Regions from separate parts of the Thalassotalea castellviae genome, predicted to be linked through region 1. Evidence: predicted binding sites of a transcription regulator. Region 1 holds the regulator's gene; each other region holds the start of a gene.
What was found. Region 1 encodes sigma-54, which starts transcription at its own class of promoters, with help from an activator protein. Its sites were predicted from a motif close to GTTGGCACGNNNNTNGNNT; they were not measured.

Region 2: the regulator sigma-54 is predicted to act here: its motif matches at 1,537-1,555, upstream of RM573_RS05065 (PEP-CTERM sorting domain-containing protein).
Region 3: the regulator sigma-54 is predicted to act here: its motif matches at 1,381-1,399, upstream of flgF (flagellar basal-body rod protein FlgF).
Region 4: the regulator sigma-54 is predicted to act here: its motif matches at 4,276-4,294, upstream of RM573_RS15625 (kinase).

What each region holds. Positions count from the first base shown of each region.
Region 1 is NZ_JAVRIF010000003.1:43,797-49,668, forward strand. It holds gene mgtE (magnesium transporter) at 1-10, opposite strand, end outside; gene RM573_RS06530 (HPr family phosphocarrier protein) at 203-481, opposite strand; gene rapZ (RNase adapter RapZ) at 486-1,340, opposite strand; gene ptsN (PTS IIA-like nitrogen regulatory protein PtsN) at 1,365-1,817, opposite strand; gene hpf (ribosome hibernation promoting factor) at 1,845-2,132, opposite strand; gene RM573_RS06550 (RNA polymerase factor sigma-54) at 2,156-3,664, opposite strand; gene lptB (LPS export ABC transporter ATP-binding protein) at 3,732-4,463, opposite strand; gene lptA (lipopolysaccharide transport periplasmic protein LptA) at 4,460-5,014, opposite strand; gene lptC (LPS export ABC transporter periplasmic protein LptC) at 4,980-5,546, opposite strand; gene kdsC (3-deoxy-manno-octulosonate-8-phosphatase KdsC) at 5,543-5,872, opposite strand, start outside.
Region 2 is NZ_JAVRIF010000002.1:296,260-302,131, reverse strand. It holds gene RM573_RS05070 (tetratricopeptide repeat protein) at 4-1,290, shown strand; gene RM573_RS05065 (PEP-CTERM sorting domain-containing protein) at 1,637-2,329, shown strand; gene RM573_RS05060 (hypothetical protein) at 2,545-3,435, opposite strand; gene RM573_RS05055 (NAD(P)-dependent oxidoreductase) at 4,246-5,130, shown strand; gene RM573_RS05050 (FadR/GntR family transcriptional regulator) at 5,552-5,872, opposite strand, start outside.
Region 3 is NZ_JAVRIF010000002.1:211,863-217,734, reverse strand. It holds gene flgE (flagellar hook protein FlgE) at 1-1,260, shown strand, start outside; gene flgF (flagellar basal-body rod protein FlgF) at 1,435-2,178, shown strand; gene flgG (flagellar basal-body rod protein FlgG) at 2,199-2,987, shown strand; gene flgH (flagellar basal body L-ring protein FlgH) at 3,005-3,688, shown strand; gene RM573_RS04655 (flagellar basal body P-ring protein FlgI) at 3,738-4,829, shown strand; gene flgJ (flagellar assembly peptidoglycan hydrolase FlgJ) at 4,845-5,804, shown strand; gene flgK (flagellar hook-associated protein FlgK) at 5,861-5,872, shown strand, end outside.
Region 4 is NZ_JAVRIF010000010.1:133,983-139,854, forward strand. It holds gene RM573_RS15600 (sensor histidine kinase) at 1-455, shown strand, start outside; gene RM573_RS15605 (type 1 glutamine amidotransferase domain-containing protein) at 514-1,602, shown strand; gene RM573_RS15610 (response regulator transcription factor) at 1,604-2,143, opposite strand; gene RM573_RS15615 (sensor histidine kinase) at 2,167-3,429, opposite strand; gene RM573_RS15620 (GFA family protein) at 3,597-4,007, shown strand; gene RM573_RS15625 (kinase) at 4,331-5,206, shown strand; gene RM573_RS15630 (HAD-IIB family hydrolase) at 5,209-5,872, shown strand, end outside.

The DNA.
Region 1 (5,872 bases):
TTTCCGGCATAAAGTTTTCCTGTGCCGTTAAAAAACGAAAATGGTAATTAATTACGAGTTATAGCGGGCAGAATTTGTTATACATAACATAATTATTGGTTGCCCAGTTGCTATAAGTTTATCTCAACTGACTGGTTTTAGCAGCTTTTTTCTTATTATATCCACGAAATTTTACAGCTTTGTGAAAGGGATCTTGAGGTTATTATTCGTCTTCATCGAATTTATCGGAAAAAAGCTGGCAGACATTATCAAGGGCATCTTGTGCTTCTAGCCCTTCAGTATGAATCGTCACTTCTTTCCCTTGGCCGCCGGCTAATAACATAAGCCCCATAATACTGCTGGCATCGGCTTGTTTGCTTTCAAGTTCAATTGTAACTTTGGCATTGAACTTTTGACTTAACTGCGCCAATTTAGTTGCGGCTCTTGCATGCAGCCCTAATTTATTAGTAATTAATAAGGTTTTATTTAGTTTAATAGTCATAAGGTTAAGTACTGGCTACGTCAAGATCTCGATGGCGCGCTTGCACATCTTTACGCTCTTTTCTTAAATTATTTGCGAGTAATTCCGCAATATAAACGGAACGATGTTTACCGCCGGTACAACCAATGGCTATGGTTATATAACTTCTATTATTACGTTCTAAATGTGGTAGCCAAGTCATCATAAAACTATTAATTTGCCAGATAAATTTAGTGACAATAGGTTGGCTAGCGAGAAAATCTTGTACGGGTTGATCTAGTCCCGTATATGGTTTGAGATCTTTTTCCCAAAATGGATTTGGTAAAAATCGAGCATCAAAAACATAATCAGCATCTTGAGGGACGCCATGTTTAAAGCCAAAAGATTCAAAGACCACAACCATAGTGCCAGTTGTTTTACCGAGAATTCGCTCTCTGATCAAATCCGCTAATTGATGAGGGGTAAGTTGACTGGTGTTGATGTATAAATTTGCACGGCTTGAAATAGGCTCTAACAGTTTTTTCTCAAGTGATATCGCTTGATCAAGCGCAATATTCTGTTTGATCAATGGATGCAAGCGGCGTGTTTCGCTAAAACGTTTAATTAAGTCGTTATCATCCGCATCTAAATAAACAATATTTAGATCTACCGCACTGGGTAAGTAATTGATAATTTCAGAAATATCATTAGGATCTGCCGGTAAATTACGAACATCTAAGCTAACCGCTACGGTTTCATAATCATTAATCACCGTATGTGTTAAAGCTGGTAAAAGATTGACAGGGATATTATCAACACAATAATAACCTAAATCTTCCAGCACTCTTAATGCGACACTTTTTCCTGATCCTGAACGGCCACTAACGATGATGAGTTTCATTGTCGAAATCCTTGGTACTAAGGTTTAGTTATTATTTTTCAATAAATTGAAAAGCTCTGAACTCGAGTGACATTTTCGGACCAGTTTGCAAGTTTGTTTATCACTAAAAATTTGTGCAATGCTTTGTAGCGTGGATAAATGTTGTTGACAATTTTCTTCGGGTACGAATAAAGCAATAAAAATATCGACGGGTCTATTATCTATCGCATCAAAATCAATTGGAGACTCTGTTGTGGCAATCACGACAACGACTTTACCCCCATCAGTTAATCTACCGTGTGGGATCGCGATACCATTACCTATCCCAGTTGAACCCATTTTTTCACGTGCCATTAGACTTTCAAGCAGTGAATAAGTGTTAAAATCAGTATAAGACTCGGCAGCTTTTTCACATAATAATTCTAAAATACGCTTTTTGCTAGTAGCATGAACTGCACACAAGGTGCAGTTCTCGTTAATAAGTTCAGTTAATTTCATAATGCTCGTGTTGAAATAGACGATGGATTAATGTTGGTTGATTTTGCCTTTGTACTTTAAAACTTGTTTATCGAGTTTATTAACTAAAGCATCGATTGAAGCATACATATCGGCATTTTCGGCTTTTGCGTGTATTTCTGTTCCGTTAAGGTGGGCTGTTGCTTCCGCAATTTGATTCAGCTTTTCTACCGTCAATACCACATGAACATTATTTATATGATCAAAATGTCGTTCTAACTTGGCAAATTTTGTATTGACACTTTCACGTAAAGCTTCAGTAATTTCAACATGATGACCAGCAAGATTAATTTGCATAAGCTTAGATCCTTATTTAGTTGTTAAAGTAGACTTTTTCGTTGGTTAGAAGGAGGAATTGACAATGATTCTCGATACTTGGCAATGGTTCTTCTGGCGACATTAATGCCTTGTTCTGCAAGTAATTCCGCCATTTTACTATCACTTAATGGTTTGGCTGGAATTTCTGCAGCGACCAACTTTTTAATTAAAGCTCGAATTGCGGTGGATGAACATTCTCCACCATTTTCTGTGCTTACGTGGCTAGAGAAGAAATATTTTAATTCAAAGATTCCTCTAGGTGTATGCATATATTTTTGGGTCGTAACACGGGAAATAGTGGACTCATGCATATCTACCGCTTCTGCAATATCATTGAGTACCATAGGTCGCATTGCTTCTGGCCCGTGTTCAAAGAAGCCTTGTTGGCGTTGTACAATGCAGTTAGAGACTTTTAACAATGTATCATTTCGGCTTTCTAAGCTTTTAATAAACCATTTAGCTTCTTGTAGGTTTGAACGTATAAACTGACTGTCTGTCGATGATTTCATATTTCGTGCCATGGAGGCATATTGCTGATTAACCGATAGTCGTGGTGCTGTATCTGGGTTTAATTCAACCATCCAACGACCATTTTTCTTTTCGACCGAAACATCAGGGATGACATATTGATCATCACCTTTAATGACACTATCACCTGGTCTTGGATCCAGCGATTGAATTAGCTTGATCACTTCGCGTAGTTGATCTTCTTTTAAACGCGTTTTCCGCATGATTTGGCGATAATCTCGGTTACCTAATAAGTCGATATATTCATTAATGATCAGCTTACTTTCTTTTAACCAAGGCGTTTCTTTATCAAATTGATTTAATTGAATGGTTAAACATTCTGAGATAGAGCGAGCCCCAACGCCAACAGGATCAAACATATTAATACGTTTAAGTACGGCTTCAACTTCATCAAGTTCAACTTCTTCATTGCCCATCGCTTCAAGAATTTCTTCAACACTGACTCTTAAATAGCCAGCATCATCGATGGCATCAATAATAGCCGTCGCGATGGCAAGGTCCGTTTCTGAAAATGGCGTTAACTCCATTTGCCAGCGTAAATGGTCTTGAATGGAGTCCGTTGTTTCGCCCTGATAAGTATAATCTTCTGAAGCAGGTGCACTGGCACCGGTATTTGAAACGCCAGCACTGTAGCTTTCTTCCCAGGTAGTGTCTATGTTGAGCTCTTCAGGGATCTCAGATTTATCCATAGCTTCCGTTGTACTAATTTCATCGATAGTAGGAGCTGAATCTTCACTGCCGTCGGATGTTTTAGTGTTTTGTTCTGTTACACCAGCAGAAAATGCTTCTTCTAAGTTATCCGATTGCGCATCATTGTCACTTGGGGTTGATTCATCTACTTCTAATAATGGATTACTTTCAAGAGCTTCTTGGATTTCTTGCTGAAGATCCAACGTCGACAATTGCAAAAGCTTAATCGCTTGTTGCAATTGTGGAGTCATGGTGAGTTGTTGTCCTATTCGGAGCTGCAGACTAGGGCGCATTTATCGTATTATTTTCCTATTTTCTAGCTTCATATTGATTTTTACTTTTTATCAAAGCTTTGTGTAACTATAGCGTGAATTGCTCACCAAGGTATACATCTCTTACTTGTTGATTCGCAAGAATTTGATCTGCATTGCCTTCCGCGATTAATTCACCGTGACTAACAATATATGCATGCTCACAAACGTCTAATGTTTCACGAACATTGTGATCTGTGATTAAAATTCCAATGCCACGTTGTTTTAAGTGTAGGATAATTTTTTTTATATCACCTACTGAAATTGGATCAACGCCAGCAAAAGGCTCATCAAGTAAGATAAATTTGGGCTCTGCCGCTAGTGCTCTCGCAATTTCAACTCGGCGTCGTTCGCCACCGGATAAGCTCATGCCTAAATTATCTTTGATATGACCTATATTAAATTCTTCAACGAGATGCTCAAGCTTTTCTTCTCTACTGATATCATCTAAATCTTTACGGGTTTGCAAAATCGCCATAATATTTTCATAAACCGTTAGCTTACGGAAAATGGAAGCTTCCTGTGGAAGGTATCCGATACCTTTTCGGGCTCTTTCATGCATAGGGAGTAAAGTAATATCTTCATCATTTAAGATGATTGAACCGCTATCACTATTGACTAAACCAACTATCATATAAAACGAAGTTGTTTTACCGGCACCATTTGGACCGAGCAATCCGACAACTTGGCCTTCTTGCACTTTCATACCAACGTTCTTTACGACTTTTCGGCCTTTGTAGGCTTTTGCCAAATTATTGGCAATTAAGGTGGCAGTGGTCATTTATTTTTATTATCCAACGATTTTTTATCTAACTTTTTTTTCTCAAGGTTTTTCGGTTGTAATACCGTTTGTACTCTAGCATTGTCGTCACTGCTTGCCTGTACTTGTTCGGTCAAAAAATTATAACTGATAGTGGTGCCACTGACTTTGCTGCCTTCTTGACGAAGTTCAGCATTTCCTGAAATCATCACCGTATTTTTTTCAGGTTGATATTTAATTTCATTTGCTTGCAGATAAATAGGCGTTCCGTCTTCCAATATTTGTTCGAACGTTGCTGGTTGCCCTTTGGCAATATATGTTTTTTCGTTACTCGTGGCTTCTGTCACAACTTGCACTAGGTCTGCTTTTATTGTTAAAGAGCCTTGGGTAATAATGACATTATCAATGTAACTAAATATTTTATTTTTGAGATCAGCTGCTTGTCTAGAAGCATCAATTTTGATTTCTTCATTCAAATCAACTTTTGCTGCTATAACACTATATGAAAGACTTAAGGTTACCCCTAAAGCCAAACAACTAGTTTTTAATAGGTTGAAATATGGTTTTTTCATGTTTTGTCAGCGTTACTTGTTTAGTGTTTAAGTCTACAATCAGTCCTGTACCGTACATGGTAAAATCAATTCCTTTTATTTCTATCTTTTTTTCTGAACTAATAATATTAGTGTTTAAATCTAATTCTAAATACTTTCCATGGATCTCTTGAATTAAACTTTTACTGTCGGTTGCAATTAACGCCACTTTACTTTCAAGTTTTACTCTATTGCTATTATAGAGTGTGCCTTCATTTGCACTAATTTTCCATGGAGAATCGGTATTTTTTGGGTATAAGGTATATTTAGGAAACTCAAAGTGTGTGACTGATAATTCTGAATAATGTTCCATTCGATTCGCATCGATAATATAGGAGAGTTGCCCTGTGCTGTTATACGTTTCGCTATTTAAGCTTTCAGCAATAAAATCAGGGGATATTTTGTTATCTATAGCATTGGTGATTTGGTTACTGTTTTGGTGCCATTCAATGACAATGTAACTGACCACTGAAAAAATAAAAAATAGTAACGAAGCTATATATATGCGTGTCATATACTTGCGCCACTGGCATATTGCAGGCTGTTTTGACTTTGCATAATGATATCGCATATTTCACGTACCGCGCCAAAACCTCCTTTAATCGTTGTTACATGATCAGCTAAACTTAAAATAGCCGGATGAGCGTCATTCACCGCTATGGATAAACCGACATATTCCATGCATGGATAATCAGGCATGTCATCACCTATATATGCTACTTGTTCCGCGGTTAATTGATATTTCTCAATTAAGGCTTTTAATGCCGGAAGTTTGTTTTCTTCTCCTTGGATAATGTGTTTTACATTCAGAGCTGTCATTCTTGTTTGTACGATATTTGA
Region 2 (5,872 bases), on a different contig from region 1:
CGAATGAAAAATTTATATATTTCAATGTTAGCTCTGGGAAGCTTGTACCTATTACCAGTGACAGATAACAATATTTCAGCAAGTTATGCCGCTGAGCCTGTTAAGCAATCGGTAAAAGTTCCGGCGATGCGTAATCGCGTATATGCGCAACTTGCCAGAGCGCAAAAGTTGGCAGATGAAGAAGGAAAGCAAGCAGGTTTAGAAGTACTTGGTGAAGTAGAAAACCGTATTGACAGCTTAAATAGCTATGAAAAAGCCATGTTATGGAATTTCTATGGTTTTATGCATTACGGCAATGAAGATTTAGATGCTGCCATTGACAGTTTTGAGAAAGTGATTGCTGAAGTTGCGATCCCCGAGCCATTAAGACTATCAACATTATACTCATTAGCGCAGTTATCAATGCAGCAGCAAAAATACCGTGAAACATTGACTTACCTTAAGCAGTGGCAACAGGTGAACACCAAAGAATTAACGGCAGATCAACATATCTTGTTTGCTCAAGTTTATTATCAAGACAAGCAGTTTGCGCCATCACTTGCGTCAATAAACAAAGCGATCGATGAAGCTAAGTCAAAAAATAAGCTACCTAAAGAAAATTGGCTAATTCTTCAGCGTGCGAATTATTATGAGTTAAAACAGCCTAAGAAGGTGACAGAAGTACTTGAGTCATTAGTTAAGTATTATGAAAAACCTGAATATTGGTTACAACTGAGTGGCATGTATGGTGAAATCGGTCAAGAAGCTAAACAATTAGCAGCTATGGAAACTGCATGGCAGGCAGGATATATCACAAAAGCACAAGATATTGTCACGTTAGCGCAACTCTACCGTTTCAATGGCATTCCTTACAAAGCAGCAACCTTGTTAGAAGAAACCATTGCTGATGGTCGAATTGTTGCGAATGAACGTCATTATGAAATGTTAGCGCAAGCGTATTTAGCCGCTAAAAATGATAGAAAAGCGATTCCTGCCTTAATTAAGGCCGGTGAAATTAATGAAACCGGTAAGTTTGACGCTCAACTGGCGCAAGCGTATCTAAACCTTGAAAATTGGCATTTAGCGATCAAATCAGCCGATAGTGCCCTGACAAAAGGCGGTATTGATCGAGTCGGAGATATGCATCTTATTATAGGAATGAGTTATTTTAATTTAGCACAGTTTGAACAATCGTTAGCGGCGCTAAAAGAAGCGGAACAAATTACCAGTTCAGCAAAAATGGCCAGCCAATGGTATAAATATGTTAAGCGTGAACAAGTGCAGCATAATCAATTAGCCATGTTAAATTAGATTGACACTTATTACTTATCAATCAATTTAAAGTTACTTGTGTAGAAGAGAAGTTAGTATTCACTTTTCTTCACAAGTAACGGCGATGTTCATCAAGTTTTCTCACTTCTCACGCTTTCACAATATCTACTTAAATTCATTGATTAATCAGATAATTAATTCACCTAGTGTCGATTAATTTTACAGTATCTGTCTTTGTGCATTCCACCTAACTTTTAAGTTATTGTAAATTATATATATTTGCTTTTTGGTATATTCTTTGTATTAAAGTACAAAAAATCAAAGTAATTATTTAAAGTGACTCTCTAGTTTGTTGTTTATAAAGGGAGAAAATGAGGGGAAATAAATGAAATTTAATTTTATAAATTCAGCAATAGCAGGCACGGTGATGATATTAAGTGGAGCAGCTAATGCTGGCTTACTTTATGATCAAAATTTAGTCAATGGTGTTCACTTTGGCTCTGGTAACCAAAATGGCAGTTTTACTGTTGACACAAATAACGGTATTGAAATAGGTATTCGTGGAAAATTACGTTTTGATGAAAATAATAATCCTCAGCCTATATATAATAGTAACGGGGATGGGACATACTCTTTTGCTAATATAGCACCGCCGTCTGGTTTTGGCTGGGCTCCAAATGCCTCGACCACTTCCATTTGGAGTTGGGATTGGAGTATCGACATTTCAGGCACTCAATTTGAGTTTGGAGAGTTGAGTTATTTAATGGAGATTGATTTTGATCCTTCAGCGTCAACCAACTTTTTATCTTTTGATCCAATTAACAGCCCCAACGATAATGCTAACTCAGGAGCATCACAACAAAACTCTTGGAACATGGAGTTTTTTGACGGACCTTTAATTTATAATAATACTGATATTGGCGTATACACCATTAAACTTTCAGCATTTGACGGTTCTACACTGTTGGCCTCATCAAGTATTGATATTATCCAAGGTGTTGAAGTACCAGAGCCTTCAACTATCGCGATCTTTGCATTAGGATTGATAGGTTTAGCCTCGCGCAAAATTAAACAATAACTGGCTTTATTTAAATTCAACAAGCTAAAAAACACTAGTTTTAAACCTAGTGTTTTTTATTTCAACTGAATTAAATATTTAGTGTTGGTAAGGGGGAATTGTTCAATACTTTGCTTTTCTTTGCCAATAAAAATCTTGCTCATCAATAACAAACCGCAATCGTATAATTTAGTTTGTCGCCAATTTTTCCAAAGGTATTCATTACCGTTAATGTTTTACAAGTAATTTTTATACCAATATAAGTTTTCCTTAAGCACCGCCTTATCGGTAAAGTTTGGATTGGGGATTTCAATAATAGTGCGATTTTTCAAATCCGCTCGTTTAATATCTTCTTGATAATATTTATCTAAGATGGTTTTTAATTCACCACTGACTAACAATTTCTCTAAGCCTATTTTTAACCGTTTTGCTAAACGGGGCTCAGTTTTAGACACGTAAACATAAGTCACCATAGGCAAGTAGAGGGCGATGTTAGGCTCAATCACGACATTGGTTAAATGTCCTTTGCGAATGTCTAATTCATCAAATACTTCGTAAATAGCGCGTGGTAAGTAGTCAAACCGCTGCTTATTTAACATTAAAAATAACCCTTCAAATGTATGTGACTTAACTAAATTCATTTCAAGTTCAGTAAAAATTTCAGTCGTCACCCAACTTGATTGTAACCCCGCTGTTAGCTGACTTAATTGCGCAAACGTTTTTACCTCTTTAAATACAGAAAGTTTATCTTTATTCACTAAAAGTAATCGGTAACTAATTAAACCAAGACGTAGTGGTATCTTTATCGGAATTGCGTATTCATCCCATTTTGAATTACTAGGATTAATGAATGTGTTGAGAATTTTACCTTCTTGAATATACTGCCGCGCACGATCAGGGGTTATATCAACTTGTAAAGTTTCAAATTGATAGTCGCCAAATTCAGGCTCTGTTATTTGTAGTGCACGCAAGATGACTTCATCTTTATGTAACGTTCTTTTTTCATGGCCTTTTAAAGGTTTTAAAAATCTAACCGTATCGGTTGCATAAACTTTTATCGGTAAGCCAATTTGTATTAGGCAAAATAAAGTGACGAGTAAGATTTTAAATAAAGAATAAATAGTCATTTTCTTTTCTGAACACTGATATTTCAAGTGTAGACCTACTTTTTTTAAACACCAAAACCCATTTTTCATTGTTTAGTAATAAAGTTAACGAAATAAAATAGAAAATGCTCTGTGGTAAAATAGAGGTTCTTACCAATTTAGTGTTGCGTACCAGCAAAGGTTTGTTTGCATTTAACCGTTACAAATTGAAGAAATTGCATATTAAACACTTAGCATTAGCCGTAGAAGAGTCTAATAAACTTGAATCAAGCGGATATTTAATTAACGGCTAATGTAGCAATCGAGTAGGGCTAAGTTAACAGGTTACTTATCTTCTGTGCTGATTGAGCCATAAAAGCTCTGAATAAAAAATCGACTTTTACATTGGCTAGTCAAAGAAGCCTATTAGTCGAGGAGCCTTCTAATGTTTTTCTTTCTTAATGAAATGTTAATTTTGTCATGCAATTAAACCTTCTAAAAGGTGGTTTTAAATTATTCGTTATTTTGGTAAGTAATATTTATAAAATTGGTTGACAATAACTCTTTGCATTGGTTAGTATTGTTTCGGCAGTTTGATAACAACTTAATCAGCAATATCAAACTCAGCATAATTTAGAATTTAGAGAAGTAGTTTCACAAGAGTAGTCGTTATCATTTTAATGGCATGGTTTTTAAAACTGCTTCATAAAAAATTAATGTTCTGATTATTATTATTAGACATTGATCTGAGTATTAATTAAGTAATTGTTTTGATTTGTAAAAAGCCTTAATTAATAAAGTGAGCATTTCTCATACTCAGATAAACAAACAGCAAATATTTAGGAGTTAAACATGACAAAACCTACAATAGGTTTCATCGGCCTTGGTCTTATGGGCGGTAACATGGTTGAGAATCTTCAAACGCGTGGATTTAACGTAAACGTAATGGATCTAAATAAAGATGCTGTTGCAAAGGTGCTTGCTCGCGGTAATGCTACAGAAGTATCTTCTGGTAAAGAGCTTGCTGAGAAGAGCGATATCGTAATGCTAGCGCTAACGACATCCGCTGTTGTTGAATCAGTTGTCTATGCAGAAGATGGTATTTTAGCCGGTATGTCTGAAGGTAAAACCTTAATTGATTTTGGTACGTCTATTCCCGCGTCTACCCGTAAAATTGGTGCTGACCTTGCTAAAAAAGGTGCTGGCATGATTGATGCGCCACTAGGTCGCACTCCTGCACACGCTAAAGATGGTTTATTAAACATTATGGCTGCTGGTGATATCGAAACTTTCAATAAAGTTAAACCAGTACTTGACGAGCAAGGTGAAAATGTTTTTCATCTTGGTGCGCTTGGTGCCGGTCATACAACAAAATTAATTAATAATTTCATTGGTATGACAACGGTGACAGCTATGTCACAAGCGTTCGCGGTAGCTAAAGCTGCAGGGGTTGATGGTCAACAACTATTTGACATTATGTCTGCGGGTCCTTCTAACTCTCCATTTATGCAATTTTGTAAATTTTATGCGGTAGATGGCGATGAGAAATTAGGTTTTTCAGTGGCAAATGCTAATAAAGACTTAGGTTACTTTAACCAAATGGTAAAAGATTTAGGTTCAGAATCGCTTATCGCACAAGGTACTTCTGCAAACTTACAAGCAGCTGTTGATGCTGGTTTAGGTCAAAATGATGTACCGGTAATTTTTGACTACTTTAATAGTCAGTTAGAAAAGTAGAAGGTTAAAATCCTTATTTCTGGAGTCATGAATATATTTCAGAACTAAGGTGATTTAGGTGCTCGCGTACTATAAAAACTGATTTCGATGTATTTCAGTAAATTGTTTAGATGATTAGAATTAAATGGATTTAATTTTGTTATAGCCTCTCATTGAGAGGCTTTTTTTATGCTTTTTTCGCACAGTGGTATTTGACATTTTAGTGTTATCTCAAAAAATATCGACAGGATTGATTCGCTTCGTTTCCTGGCAATATTAGACGTTTCTTAGTGAAAAGTTCGCAAAAGGAGGCGTTAGTAAGTTAATACTGACAGGGATAAACTACAATTGCCTAGAGAGCAAAGTGTTATAAATAGTTGTTAGGCCGCGTTAACGTTGAACTTAAAATGAAAACGAGGAAAGTAAGAGCTTAATAGAATGATTAAACTCTTGGTACTAGATTTTCAATTGAATAAAGACCGCGCTTTTCACTATTTTTACGCTTTATTTCTTCCAGAGCTCTGGTTTCTTCAGCGTCAAATAACTTATTGATTAAGCGGTTAAAATGACCATGCATAGCGTGTCTAGCTTTGGTAGCGTCGCCAGATTTCAGTGCTTGATAAATAGCGCGATGTTCAGCAATAGTTTGAGAATTACTCTTGCTACAAACACTATCATAATCACGGATAATTTCTTGAGATGAACTTCGTAGCGCCCATAAATTTTGTACGGAGGCTATCATTGCGGCATTACGAGTTGATGA
Region 3 (5,872 bases), on a different contig from region 1:
GGTTTTAAAGAATCTCGTGCTGAATTTGTTGATGTGTATGCTGCGTCATTACTTGCTGCCGGCAAAACAAAAGTTGGTGATGGTGTGTTAACATCAGATGTTGCTCAACAATTTAGTCAAGGTAGTATTCAATTTACAAATAATGCACTAGACCTTGCAATTACAGGTAATGGTTTTTTTGCTGTTGTTCCTGATATCGATAGTTTAGAGTTTTCTTATACGCGTGCAGGCCAATTCAAGTTAAATAACGATAACTTTATTGTTAACTCTGCGGGTGAGCATTTATTAGGGTTTCCAGTAAACCCTGATGGTAGTTCATCTTCGGTTAGTTTAAGTACTTCTGAGCCAATTAGAATTCCAACAGCATCTGGTGCGCCTGCTCAAACTAGTGAAGTAGACGTAAGAATGAATTTACCTGCAGGTGATGCTGTGATCACTGGTTCTCCAGGCAATTTCGATTTAACTGACCCATTAACGTTTAACCATTCTACTTCGGTAACGGTATTTGATTCGTTAGGTGATAGTCATATCATGACATATTACTTTATTAAAGAAGCACCCGTTGCTGGTCCTCCGGCCTCTAACCCTTGGTTAGTTACTGCTGCGGTTGATAATCAACGGGTTGATTTAGTTGATCCGGCTAATGCGGCAACAGGTATTGATATAAATGGTTTCGATGGCGCACGATTAAACTTTAGCCCTGGTGGTGACTTTTTCTCACAAGTACCTGCTGCAGGATTTCAAACGGCGGCATTAGGTGCTGGTATTTTGACTAACGGCTCTGATGACACTCAGCAAATAGTTATCGACTTTAACCTTGATACCGCTGGCGCAAACCCTAATGAACCTACGCAGTTTGCTTCAAATTTTGAAGTGACGTCACTTGAGCAAGATGGTTTACCGGTTGGACGTTTAACCGGGCTTGATATTGGCCCTGATGGCTTAGTTATGGCGACCTATAGTAATGGTACTTCGCAACCGCTCTCTCGCGTAGCATTAGTAAATTTTGCAAATAACCAAGGATTAACGCAAGTGGGGAATACCAACTGGAAAGAAAGTATTCTCTCTGGTGAAGGTTTAGCAGGTGAAGCAGGGGCAGGTACATACGGTACTATTAATGCTTCTGCTCTAGAGTCATCTAACGTCAACTTAACTAGTGAGTTGATTGATTTGATTTCAGCGCAACGAAACTTCCAAGCAAACTCTCGTTCGTTAGAAGTTGATAATCAATTGAACCAAACGATTTTACAGATTCGTTAATCGACCCTCTTAGGAAAAGCCCTTAAGTAATGTAGATTATTTAAGGGCTTTTTTATTGCTATCATCACCAAATACGACACGATAAGTCATAAGTTTTCCCCCTCAAAATTAACTTCTTTAGTTGGCACTTTCTTTGCATTTATCTACGTAATACTTAATAAATCTGGGTTCATGATGGATAAGATGCTTTACATTGCCATGAGTGGCGCCAAGCAAAATATGAGAGCTTTAGCGATAAATGCCAATAACTTAGCCAATGCTAAGACCACGGGATTTAAAGCTGACTTAGCACAGGCTCGCTCAATGCAGGCTTTTGGTGAAGGTTTACCAACCCGTGTTTTTGCTATGACAGAAAAAGCTAGCCAAAACTTTGACAGTGGCGCACTTTTAACCACAGGCCGAGATTTAGATATTGCGATTCAAGGGCATGGCATGATTGCCGTTCAAGCAAAGGACGGTACCGAAGCCTATACACGTGACGGTCATTTAACATTAACCGAAGAAGGTTTTTTACAAACTCCAAATGGTGATTTGGTGATTGGCGATGCCGGACCTGTGTCTTTACCTTTACCGGTTAATAATATTCAGATCACTAAAGATGGCACTATCATGGTTCAGCCAGCTGGTGCCCCTACGACCATTCAAGAAGAAGTCGGTAAAATTAAACTTGTTAACCCTGAAACTCGTACGTTAGTGCGTGGTAACGATGGTTTATTTCGAGGGGGTAACGGTACTAATGAAGATGCCGATATCAGTATAACCGTTCAAAGTGGCATGTTGGAATCGAGTAATGTCAATCCTGTCAGCGAAATGACAGACATGATTTCCATTCAACGTCAATTTGAAATGCATTTGAAATTAATGAAAACCGCTGAAGAAATTGATTCAGCTAGTGCATCGCTATTGCGTGCTTTCTAAACTAATTATTGAGGTGATTTATGAACCCAGCATTGTGGATCAGTAAAACAGGCTTAGACGCGCAAACGAAAGATATTGCCGTTATTTCAAACAACTTAGCAAACGCGAGTACGGTTGGCTTTAAAAAGAGTCGAGCAGTCTTTGAAGATTTGCTTTATCAAACGATTAATCAACCTGGTGGTCGTTCTGCTCAAGACACCGAAATGCCCTCCGGCTTAATGTTAGGGGCTGGTTCAAAAGTTGTCGCCACGCAAAAAATTCATACCCAAGGAGATATGATTTCAACGGATAATGCGTTGGATTTAATGATTCAAGGGGAAGGTTTTTTCCAAGTACAAATGCCTGATGGCTCGTTGTCTTATTCAAGGAATGGCCAATTTACTATGGATGAAGAAGGCAATATGGTAACGCCTGGTGCTGGTTATTTAGTGCAACCACAAGTCACGATACCGCCTGATGCTATTAGTATTATTGTTTCTCAAGATGGCGAAGTGTCGGTGACCTTACAAGGTCAAGCTGAGCCCGCTGTCGTTGGACAATTAAACACAGTTAACTTTGTTAATCCAACGGGATTAGAGCCCATCGGACAAAATTTATTTGTGGAAACCTCGGTAAGTGGTGCGCCACAAGAAGGTGTTCCCGGTTTAGAGGGCTTCGGCATGATTTTACAAGGAGCACTTGAAACCTCCAATGTCAATACGACAGAAGAGCTGGTCAATTTAATTGAGAGTCAACGGGTTTACGAAATGAACTCAAAGGTCATTTCCGCGGTTGATCAAATGCTTAGCTATATCAATCAACAGTTATAACCAATAGGGAGCGTCATATGAAAATTGTAACGATAATATTATGTTCATGGATGACGTTATCTGGCTGTGCCAGTATTGAACAGGTGAAAACTTTACCTGATGATCCTGATTTTGCGCCGATCTTACCTGAAATGCAAGAATCGCCAATTGTACCTACAGGCTCTTTATTCCAAGCTAATTATGTCAATAATATTTATTCAGACTCAAAAGCGCACCGCGTAGGCGATATTATTTCGGTAATTTTAAGTGAGAGTACGCAAGCTCAAAAAAATGCCAAAACTGAGCTGAAAAAAGAAAATAGTGCCGTACTGGATCCGATAACCGGTTTGGGAGCTTCTCCGATTACCTTTAAAGATGATGCGATTCAATTTGGCTTAAATCAAACCTCTGATTTTAAAGGCGATTCAAAGTCAAACCAAGGCAATAGCTTAAGCGGTAATATTTCGGTTCACGTATTAAGAGTGTTACCTAACGGCAATTTAATGATCCGGGGTGAAAAATGGATGTCATTAAATAATGGCGATGAATATATTCGCTTAACAGGCATTATTCGCGCACAAGATATTAGTTCAAGTAATACCATTGTTTCATCGAAAGTTGCCAATGCTCGCATTCAATATGCTGGTACAGGTGCCTTTGCGGAAGTACAAGAACAAGGCTGGTTATCTAAGTTTTTTAGTAGTTCTTGGTGGCCCTTATAATTGCCATATATAGGTGGAAATGAATATGAAAGTTGTTATTCAAATAGTAATGTTATTAGCGCTTACTTTTGCTAGTCAGTCGTCAAATGCTCAACGGGTAAAAGACTTAACTGATGTTGCCGGCGTAAGATCGAACCAGCTAGTCGGTTACGGTTTGGTGGTTGGTCTGCCTGGTACGGGGGAGCAAAGCCCTTTTACAGAACAAAGTTTTAAAACGATGTTAAGTAATTTCGGCATTACTATGCCAGCTAGTTTAAAGCCTAAAATTAAAAACGTTGCTGCGGTTGCCGTACATGCTGAGTTACCTGCTTTTGCTAAACCGGGACAAACCATTGATATTACTGTTTCTTCCATGGGGAGTGCGAAAAGTTTACGTGGCGGCACCTTATTACAAACCATCTTAATGGGAATAGATGGTAATGCTTACGCCGTGGCTCAAGGGAGTTTAGTGGTTAGTGGTTTAGGCGCGGAAGGATTAGATGGCTCGAAAGTTATCGTTAATACGCCAACGGTTGGACGTATTGCCAATGGAGCCATTGTAGAACGTGAAGTGTTGTCTCCCTTTGCCACAGGAGATCATATTACCTTTAACTTGAGAAATTCTGATTTCAGTACGGCTAAAAATTTAGAAAAAGCGATCAATCGCGAGTTTGCTAACCCTAATGATCCATCTTCTTTTATTGCCAGAGCCATTGATGCTACCTCAGTTCAAGTATCAGCACCAAGAGATGCCAGCCAACGTGTTAGCTTTCTTGCCGTGTTAGAAAATTTAGAATTTGAGCCAGACACACCTGCGGCAAAAGTCATTGTTAATTCTAGAACGGGCACCATAGTTATTGGCTCTGATGTTCGATTGTTACCCGCGGCAATTACCCATGGTGGCATCACAGTGACAATAAATGAGGCACAAGATGTTACCCAACCTGATGCTTTTGCTGAAGGGGATACCGTAGTTACAACGCAATCTATTGTTGACGTTGATAAGACGGATAATCGCATGTTTGTTTTTGACCCTGGGATTACCTTAGATACCTTAGTTCGAGCCATCAATAATGTTGGGGCAGGGCCTGGAGATGTGATGGCGATATTGGAAGCGTTAGAACAGGCAGGCGCATTACGAGGAGAGCTGATCATTATTTAATGATCTGAAATCGCTATGAATACTAAACTTGCTGATGCACAAAACTTCTTAGATTTAAATGGCTTAAATAATATTCGTCAACAGTCAAATTCTGACGATAAAGCCTCGAAAGAACAAGCATTAGAGACGGCAGCAAAACAATTTGAAGCGATATTTATGCAAATGTTGCTCAAAAGCATGCGTAAAGCCGAAGAAGTTTTAGAATCAGATAGCCCTTTTAATTCTGAGTCCACTAAATTTTATCGTGATATGCACGATCAGCAAATGTCATTAGAGCTATCGAATAATGGTTCGTTAGGTTTATCTGAATTAATTGTTAGACAGTTAGGCGGTGATAGTGAGAACTTTACGCCCAAAAGCCATTTTAAAGCGAATGTTTTTCAAGGTGGAGAAGAAGCAACGAAAAAGAATGATCTCCAAATACCTCAGCGTCGTCAATTTCCTGACAATGCGACGATTGAATCTTCAGACACGACAACGAACAATAACGTTGCAAATCATGCCTTTAATGAGCCGCAAGATTTTGTTACGGCATTAACTGAACCAGCAAAATATGTTGAGAAAAAACTAAATATTCCCTTTGAAGTTGTGATTGCACAAGCTGCGTTAGAAACGGGCTGGGGGCAAAAAGTGATCAAAACGGCTCAAGGAGAAAGTTCAAATAACTTGTTCAATATCAAAGCCGATGCACGTTGGTCTGGTGATAAAACTCATAAAGAAACCTTAGAATATCAGCAAGGTGCAATGGTTAAAAAACGCGAACCTTTTCGTGTCTATCAAAACATTGGTGACAGTATCAATGACTACATTAATTTTCTCTCTTCTAATGAACGTTATCAAGGTGCACTTAAACAAGCTAAAAATGTGGAACAGTTTCTGCATGGTTTACAAGGTGCTGGTTATGCGACAGATCCCAACTATGCCAACAAAATAATGGGAACACTGCGTACGGTAACAAGTTTAATTAACAAATAACGAAGCGTTATTTAATTTATTGAGAAAAGATATGTGCATCATTAGGAGTGTTCATTATGGCGGTTAGT
Region 4 (5,872 bases), on a different contig from region 1:
ATGTATTATTCATGTTAGCAAGAACCTCATCAATGAACATGGAGCGTTGTGAACTGAACAGCATGATTGAACAGGCTATCTTAAATAATTACCAAACGATTGAAGCGCATAAAATGTCAATCAATGTTGCAATTGATGAGCAGGTATTCATTCAAACAAATCCACATTTATTTAAATTATTAATGAATAATCTGATAAATAATGCGATTGAACATAGCAGTGAAAAACTATTGAATATCGAATTTAAAAACAATGAATTAACCTTCAGTAACGCGTTATTGTCAAATGTAAATGAACCTGAATCTTTATTTAAATCCGGCGTAAAAAATGAAAATAGCGAAGGCATTGGTCAAGGGCTTTTTCTTATTTATCGCATCGTAGAAGTTTTTAACTGGTCGGTGAATATTCAATCACAGCCCCAGTGCTTTTATATTTCTATTAAACTCAAAAATTAACGGTATCTTTACTTCATCTTCACCTGCATTTTATTAATCTGAGAAAAATTCATTTTTAATGGTGTGTAGCAATGTTGAAAAAGCGTTAATATCTTTAGTTGTTTTTATACTTTTCATCGTCGGTAGTAGTATTTGGTTCTTCAATTTATTACCTCAAACTCCTGATGCAGCTCAATTGAAACAAAGTGTCGCCAACGACATTCCTTACTTACAAAAGCGCTTACCGCAAGTACGTGGAAAAATTCTCGCGGTAGTCACCAGTACCGATACCATGGGAAATTCAGGGAAAAAAACAGGATATGAGCTGACCGAACTCTCCCGTGCTTACTGGATGTTTACTGTCAATGGTTTTGAGGTAGACATTGCTAGTGTAAAAGGCGGAGAGCCACCGGTCGTTATTGATAATGATGATATGAAAGCAATAGATTATGCATTTTTAAATGATAGTATCGCCCAACACAAAGTTAAACATTCAAAGAGTGTTGATGAAATTGACCCAGATGATTACCTTGCGGTTTATTTTGTTGGTGGTAAAGGCGCAATGTTTGACTTTCCTGACAACCCAGCGATTCAAAACATTGTTAAACAACTTTATCAAAACAATAAAGTGGTTGCCGCTATTTGTCATGGGCCAGCAGCTTTCGCTAACGTTCAACTTGATTCTGGTGAATATTTAGTCGCCAATAAGACAATTACCAGCTTTACCAATGATGAAGAGTTATTCTTGATCCCTAATGCTGATGAAGTATTCCCGTTTCTTTTAGAAGATAAATTAATTGCTCGAGGTGCAAAGTTTGATGGCGGTTTTACTTATTTAAATCAAACACATCAAGATAATAATTTGATCACAGGCCAGAACCCTTGGTCGATTTGGAGTACCGCAGAAAATATTATTCAAGCGTTAGGTTATACGCCTTTGCCGCGACAAAAATCTCCTGAAGAATTTGGTGTAGAATTATTAGAAATATATGCGCAATATGGCTACGATGCCGCCATTGCGGAAATAGAAAAATCTCCAAAAAAACCATTTGGCAGAATGATTGTCGCCATGCACAGTTTAGTAGCCGCAATGAAGTTTAACTTTATTGAAGCACTCGAACTCGTTCGTTTAACGAGCGCCTTAAAAGAACAGGCAACCTCGTCATAGCCTAACTCACTACGGGCTTTCTTTGTAGTTTTCGCTGTAAGGTTCGTCGATGCATGCCCAATTGACGAGCCGTTTCAGAGACATTCCCGTTATTACTGCTTAAGACTTGGTTAATGTGTTCCCACTCCAAGCGCTCAGGCGACATTGGTTTATTTTCAATTTTTGAAGAATCAAGGGTATTTGCTTCGCTTGCTCCTTTACCCTTTAATGCTTTTAATAGCATTTTAGTGTCTACAGGTTTTGCTAAATAATCATCAGCGCCCATTTGTATCGCTTCTACAGCCGTGGCGATGCTAGCAAATCCAGTTAATAAAACGATACGAATATTAGGCAATAATGCCCGAATTGGCTTAATCAATAATAATCCGTTTTCTTTAGCAAGCTTCATATCTAAAATTAAATATTCTGGACGAAATAAATGACAAACATGTAACGCTTCATCTGCTTGATGAGTCATTTGACACTCAAAGCCTTGTTTTGTTAATCGCCTTAATAGCGTTGCAGCAAACGCTTCATCATCTTCTATAATTAATAATTTCATTGATTATCTTCATTTTATGACCGTTAATTTTCTGGCAAAACTAACGCTAACTTCACATGGGCAACACAGCCTTTTACTGGATGGTTGGCTAATTTCAAGCTGCCTTTTAAACGGTTGATTGTCGTATTAGATAATAATACTGCCATGCCAAAACCATGACTACTTTCTACCAACTTTTCACCTAATAAATCTTTTTGATCATTATTGAGGTTTGCTTCAATTCCAGCTCCAAAATCTCTGATCTCTATATTCAACGTGTTTTCACTGGTATAAATCGTTACGGTTATTTTGCTTTCATTGTGTTCTTTATTCGCACGAATAGCATTTTGAATTAAATTCAATAAAGCAGCGATCAACATATCATCAGATTGGACAGATGCATTTATCTCTTCAGTTTGAATAATATCAACCATTTGCTCAGGAAAATGTAAGTGTAAACTATCATTTAATTGACGAAGTAATTCAACAACACTAATTATTTCGGTACTCTCTTCGCGAATCGAGGCGGCAAGGCTTCGAAAATACCCTAATTGCTCACGGCACTGCTCCAAAGGATGATGCATCGATTGTACAGCAAGATGTTCTGGGTGATCTTCTAATAACTCATCATACAATAACTGAATATTGGCCAATGGCGTTGCTAATTGGTGAGTGACTTGAGCTGATGCAACACCTAACGAAAGTAATTGCTCACTTTTTAGTTGTTCTTCCCTTTGTTTAGCGATGGCTTGCTCTCTATTAGTAATAATTCGAGCCATAGTTCCCACGACAATAGTCACAACGACAACAGATAATAAAAAGTTAGCCCACATCGCAAAAAAATGATTACTCATGTCCATTTGATGCATGGCGTGCTCAGGCATTCTGAATAATAAAAGACTGTATGAGCTGATGGCAGAAAGTGAAATGATAGACAAATAACGAGAAGGCAAACTGACCGCAGCGATAATAATTGGCAATAATAATAATGAGACAAATGCATTAGTTGCCCCACCGCTCAAGGAAAGTAAAATACTAAGAAAAAAGATATCCGCCAATAATTGACAAACAATTGCCCAATTACCCGCCGGCCGATTTCTAAAAACATAGATACTAATTAAATGAAAAAGGCTTTCAATACCAATAACACCCAATAATGATATCAGTGATATTTGCAATGACATCACATAATAAACAATCAGCACGGTTGTTACTTGAATAATAATCGCTAAGCTGCGCAGTAAAAATAGCCGTTGAATAACCGCCATCGATTTGAAGTTAAATAAGTTCATAAGGATTAGAATCATAAATATTGCTAAATATCATACCGATATCTGAATATCTTGCTACAGGTTCTTTGTCAGAGTTTACAAGGCACTTTTGAAATTTAAATAGATTGACGTGACCAGTGATATCAACTTATATAGAACTATCATTAAAAACATTTTATTTGTATTAGCCAAAAGGTATCAAAATGAGTAATAAAATTTCAGGTAGCTGTTTATGCGGTAAAGTTAAAAGTACAGTTGAAGGCCCTTTTCAAAAATTCTATCAATGCTATTGTGATCGCTGCCAAAAGAAAACAGGCTCGGCCTTTGCGTCACTAATCTTTACTGCACCTGATAAAATTGAATGGCATCAAGGTCAAGCCTTGATCAAACGATTCGATCTCCCCAATGCCATTCGGTTTAGTAACAGTTTTTGTACCGAATGTGGCTCACAAGTACCTTATTTAAGTCGAGACGGTAGTATGTTGGTGATCCCTGCGGGCTATTTAGAAGGTGATCCTAAAATCACCCCTCAAGCAAATATCTTTTGTGAAGAAAAACCCGTTTGGTTTGAATCGGGCCAAGCGGCGGCACAATTTGATCAATATCCGACCTAAGGCTTTAGCAACGAATCAACCGTTTAACTTTCAACGATTAGCCATAACTTTAAATGACACTTTGCGGTTATGGCAATCTTGCTCATCAGCCTTAAGCTTGATTGAGTTTTGATGAGGCACCCTAGCTAACTGGTACGCACCAAATTAGTGCAACAATAAATAAATCGTGCAAACGTTATTAAAACAACAAGCATCACACTTCCAACCATAAATATATTTTATATCAATGAATACAACAAGATAAAGCTTAAATCTAGCTAATGGTCAAAATGGCACAATAGTTGAAATCATCTAACTAAATCATACTTGTTGATGTGAGAATTATGCTAAAGACTTTTATAAAGCAACACCGTTTACCCGTAGAATTTGAACAAACGGTTGAAGAATATTACCAACCACTCGCGGATCGTGTTTTTAAGCAATTTAAAGCAAATGAAGGGGCTTTTTTTGTTGGTATTAATGGCTGCCAAGGTAGTGGCAAATCAACGTTTACCGATTACATTGCAGAATACTTAACAAGCACCTATCAACTAAATGTTATTGTGATGTCGTTAGATGACTTTTATTTAACTCGTCAAGAGCGCAAAGACCTTGCAGACAAAGTTCATCCTTTATTAGAAACACGCGGCGTACCCGCAACTCATGATATTACGGCATTAAAGCAAGTATTAAGTCACTTAAGTGAGAAAAAAACGGGCTTTAAAATTCCTCGATTTAACAAAGCAACAGACGAACCTTATCCAGAAGAAAATTGGCAACGTGTCGACAAACCGGTTGATATTATTTTGCTAGAAGGTTGGTGTTGGGGCGTAGAACCTCAAACCGATGAACAATTAAAATCGCCAATCAATGAACTTGAATTACAACATGATACTCATGGCATTTGGCGAACTTATGTCAATCAACAACTCAAAACCACCTATGAACCTTTGTATGAAAAAATGGATTTTTGGGTATCTTTACAAGCACCTTCATTTGACTGCGTATACAAATGGCGATTAGAACAAGAAGAAAAACTAAAAGCGAGAAATGAAAATTTAACCGATTCAAAAATCATGTCTCCCGCAGAGATATTAAATTTTACTCAATATTTTCAAAGGCTAAGTGTACAAGCGTGCAATACAATATCTAAATCAGCCGATGCCATTTTTTACCTAGAGAACAACCGACACATTCGTCAATTGAGTCTTAAGGAGTAACAATGCGCACTGAGAAAGTATTGATATTTAGCGATTTAGACGGCACTTTGCTTGACCACTACACGTATCAAGCAAATGATGCCTACGACACTATCTTCAAACTAAAAAAAGCGGATATCCCTATTATTCTAAACACGAGTAAAACGAGAGCTGAATTAGCCAATATACAAGCTGAATTAGCGCTAGATACACCGTTTATTATAGAAAATGGCGCGGCTGTTTTTATCCCTAAAACAACTTTTTCGACACAACCTGCTGACACCTCAAGCGTTGACAATTACTGGGTTAAGTCTTTTGCTTCATCAAGAAAGTATTGGTTAGAGTTACTTGACACCGTTTGTGGGGATTTTAAACACTTATATCAAGGCTTTTCAACGTTAACAGTTGAGCAATTAACAAAGTTAACAGGGCTTTCAGCAGACAAAGCCGCGCAAGCAAAACAACGTCAATATGGCGAACCCATTCATTGGTTAGGAGACGAAAAAAGTAAACAACTATTTATTGAACAGTTAGTCGATTATGGCGCCAACGTCGTTCAAGGTGGCCGATTTTTACATTTAAGTGGCTATTGCGATAAGGGACAAGCACTGATTTGGTTAACCGAACAATATCGTGAACATTATAATCAAGAAAATATTTATACCATTGCCTTAGGAGATGGTGAAA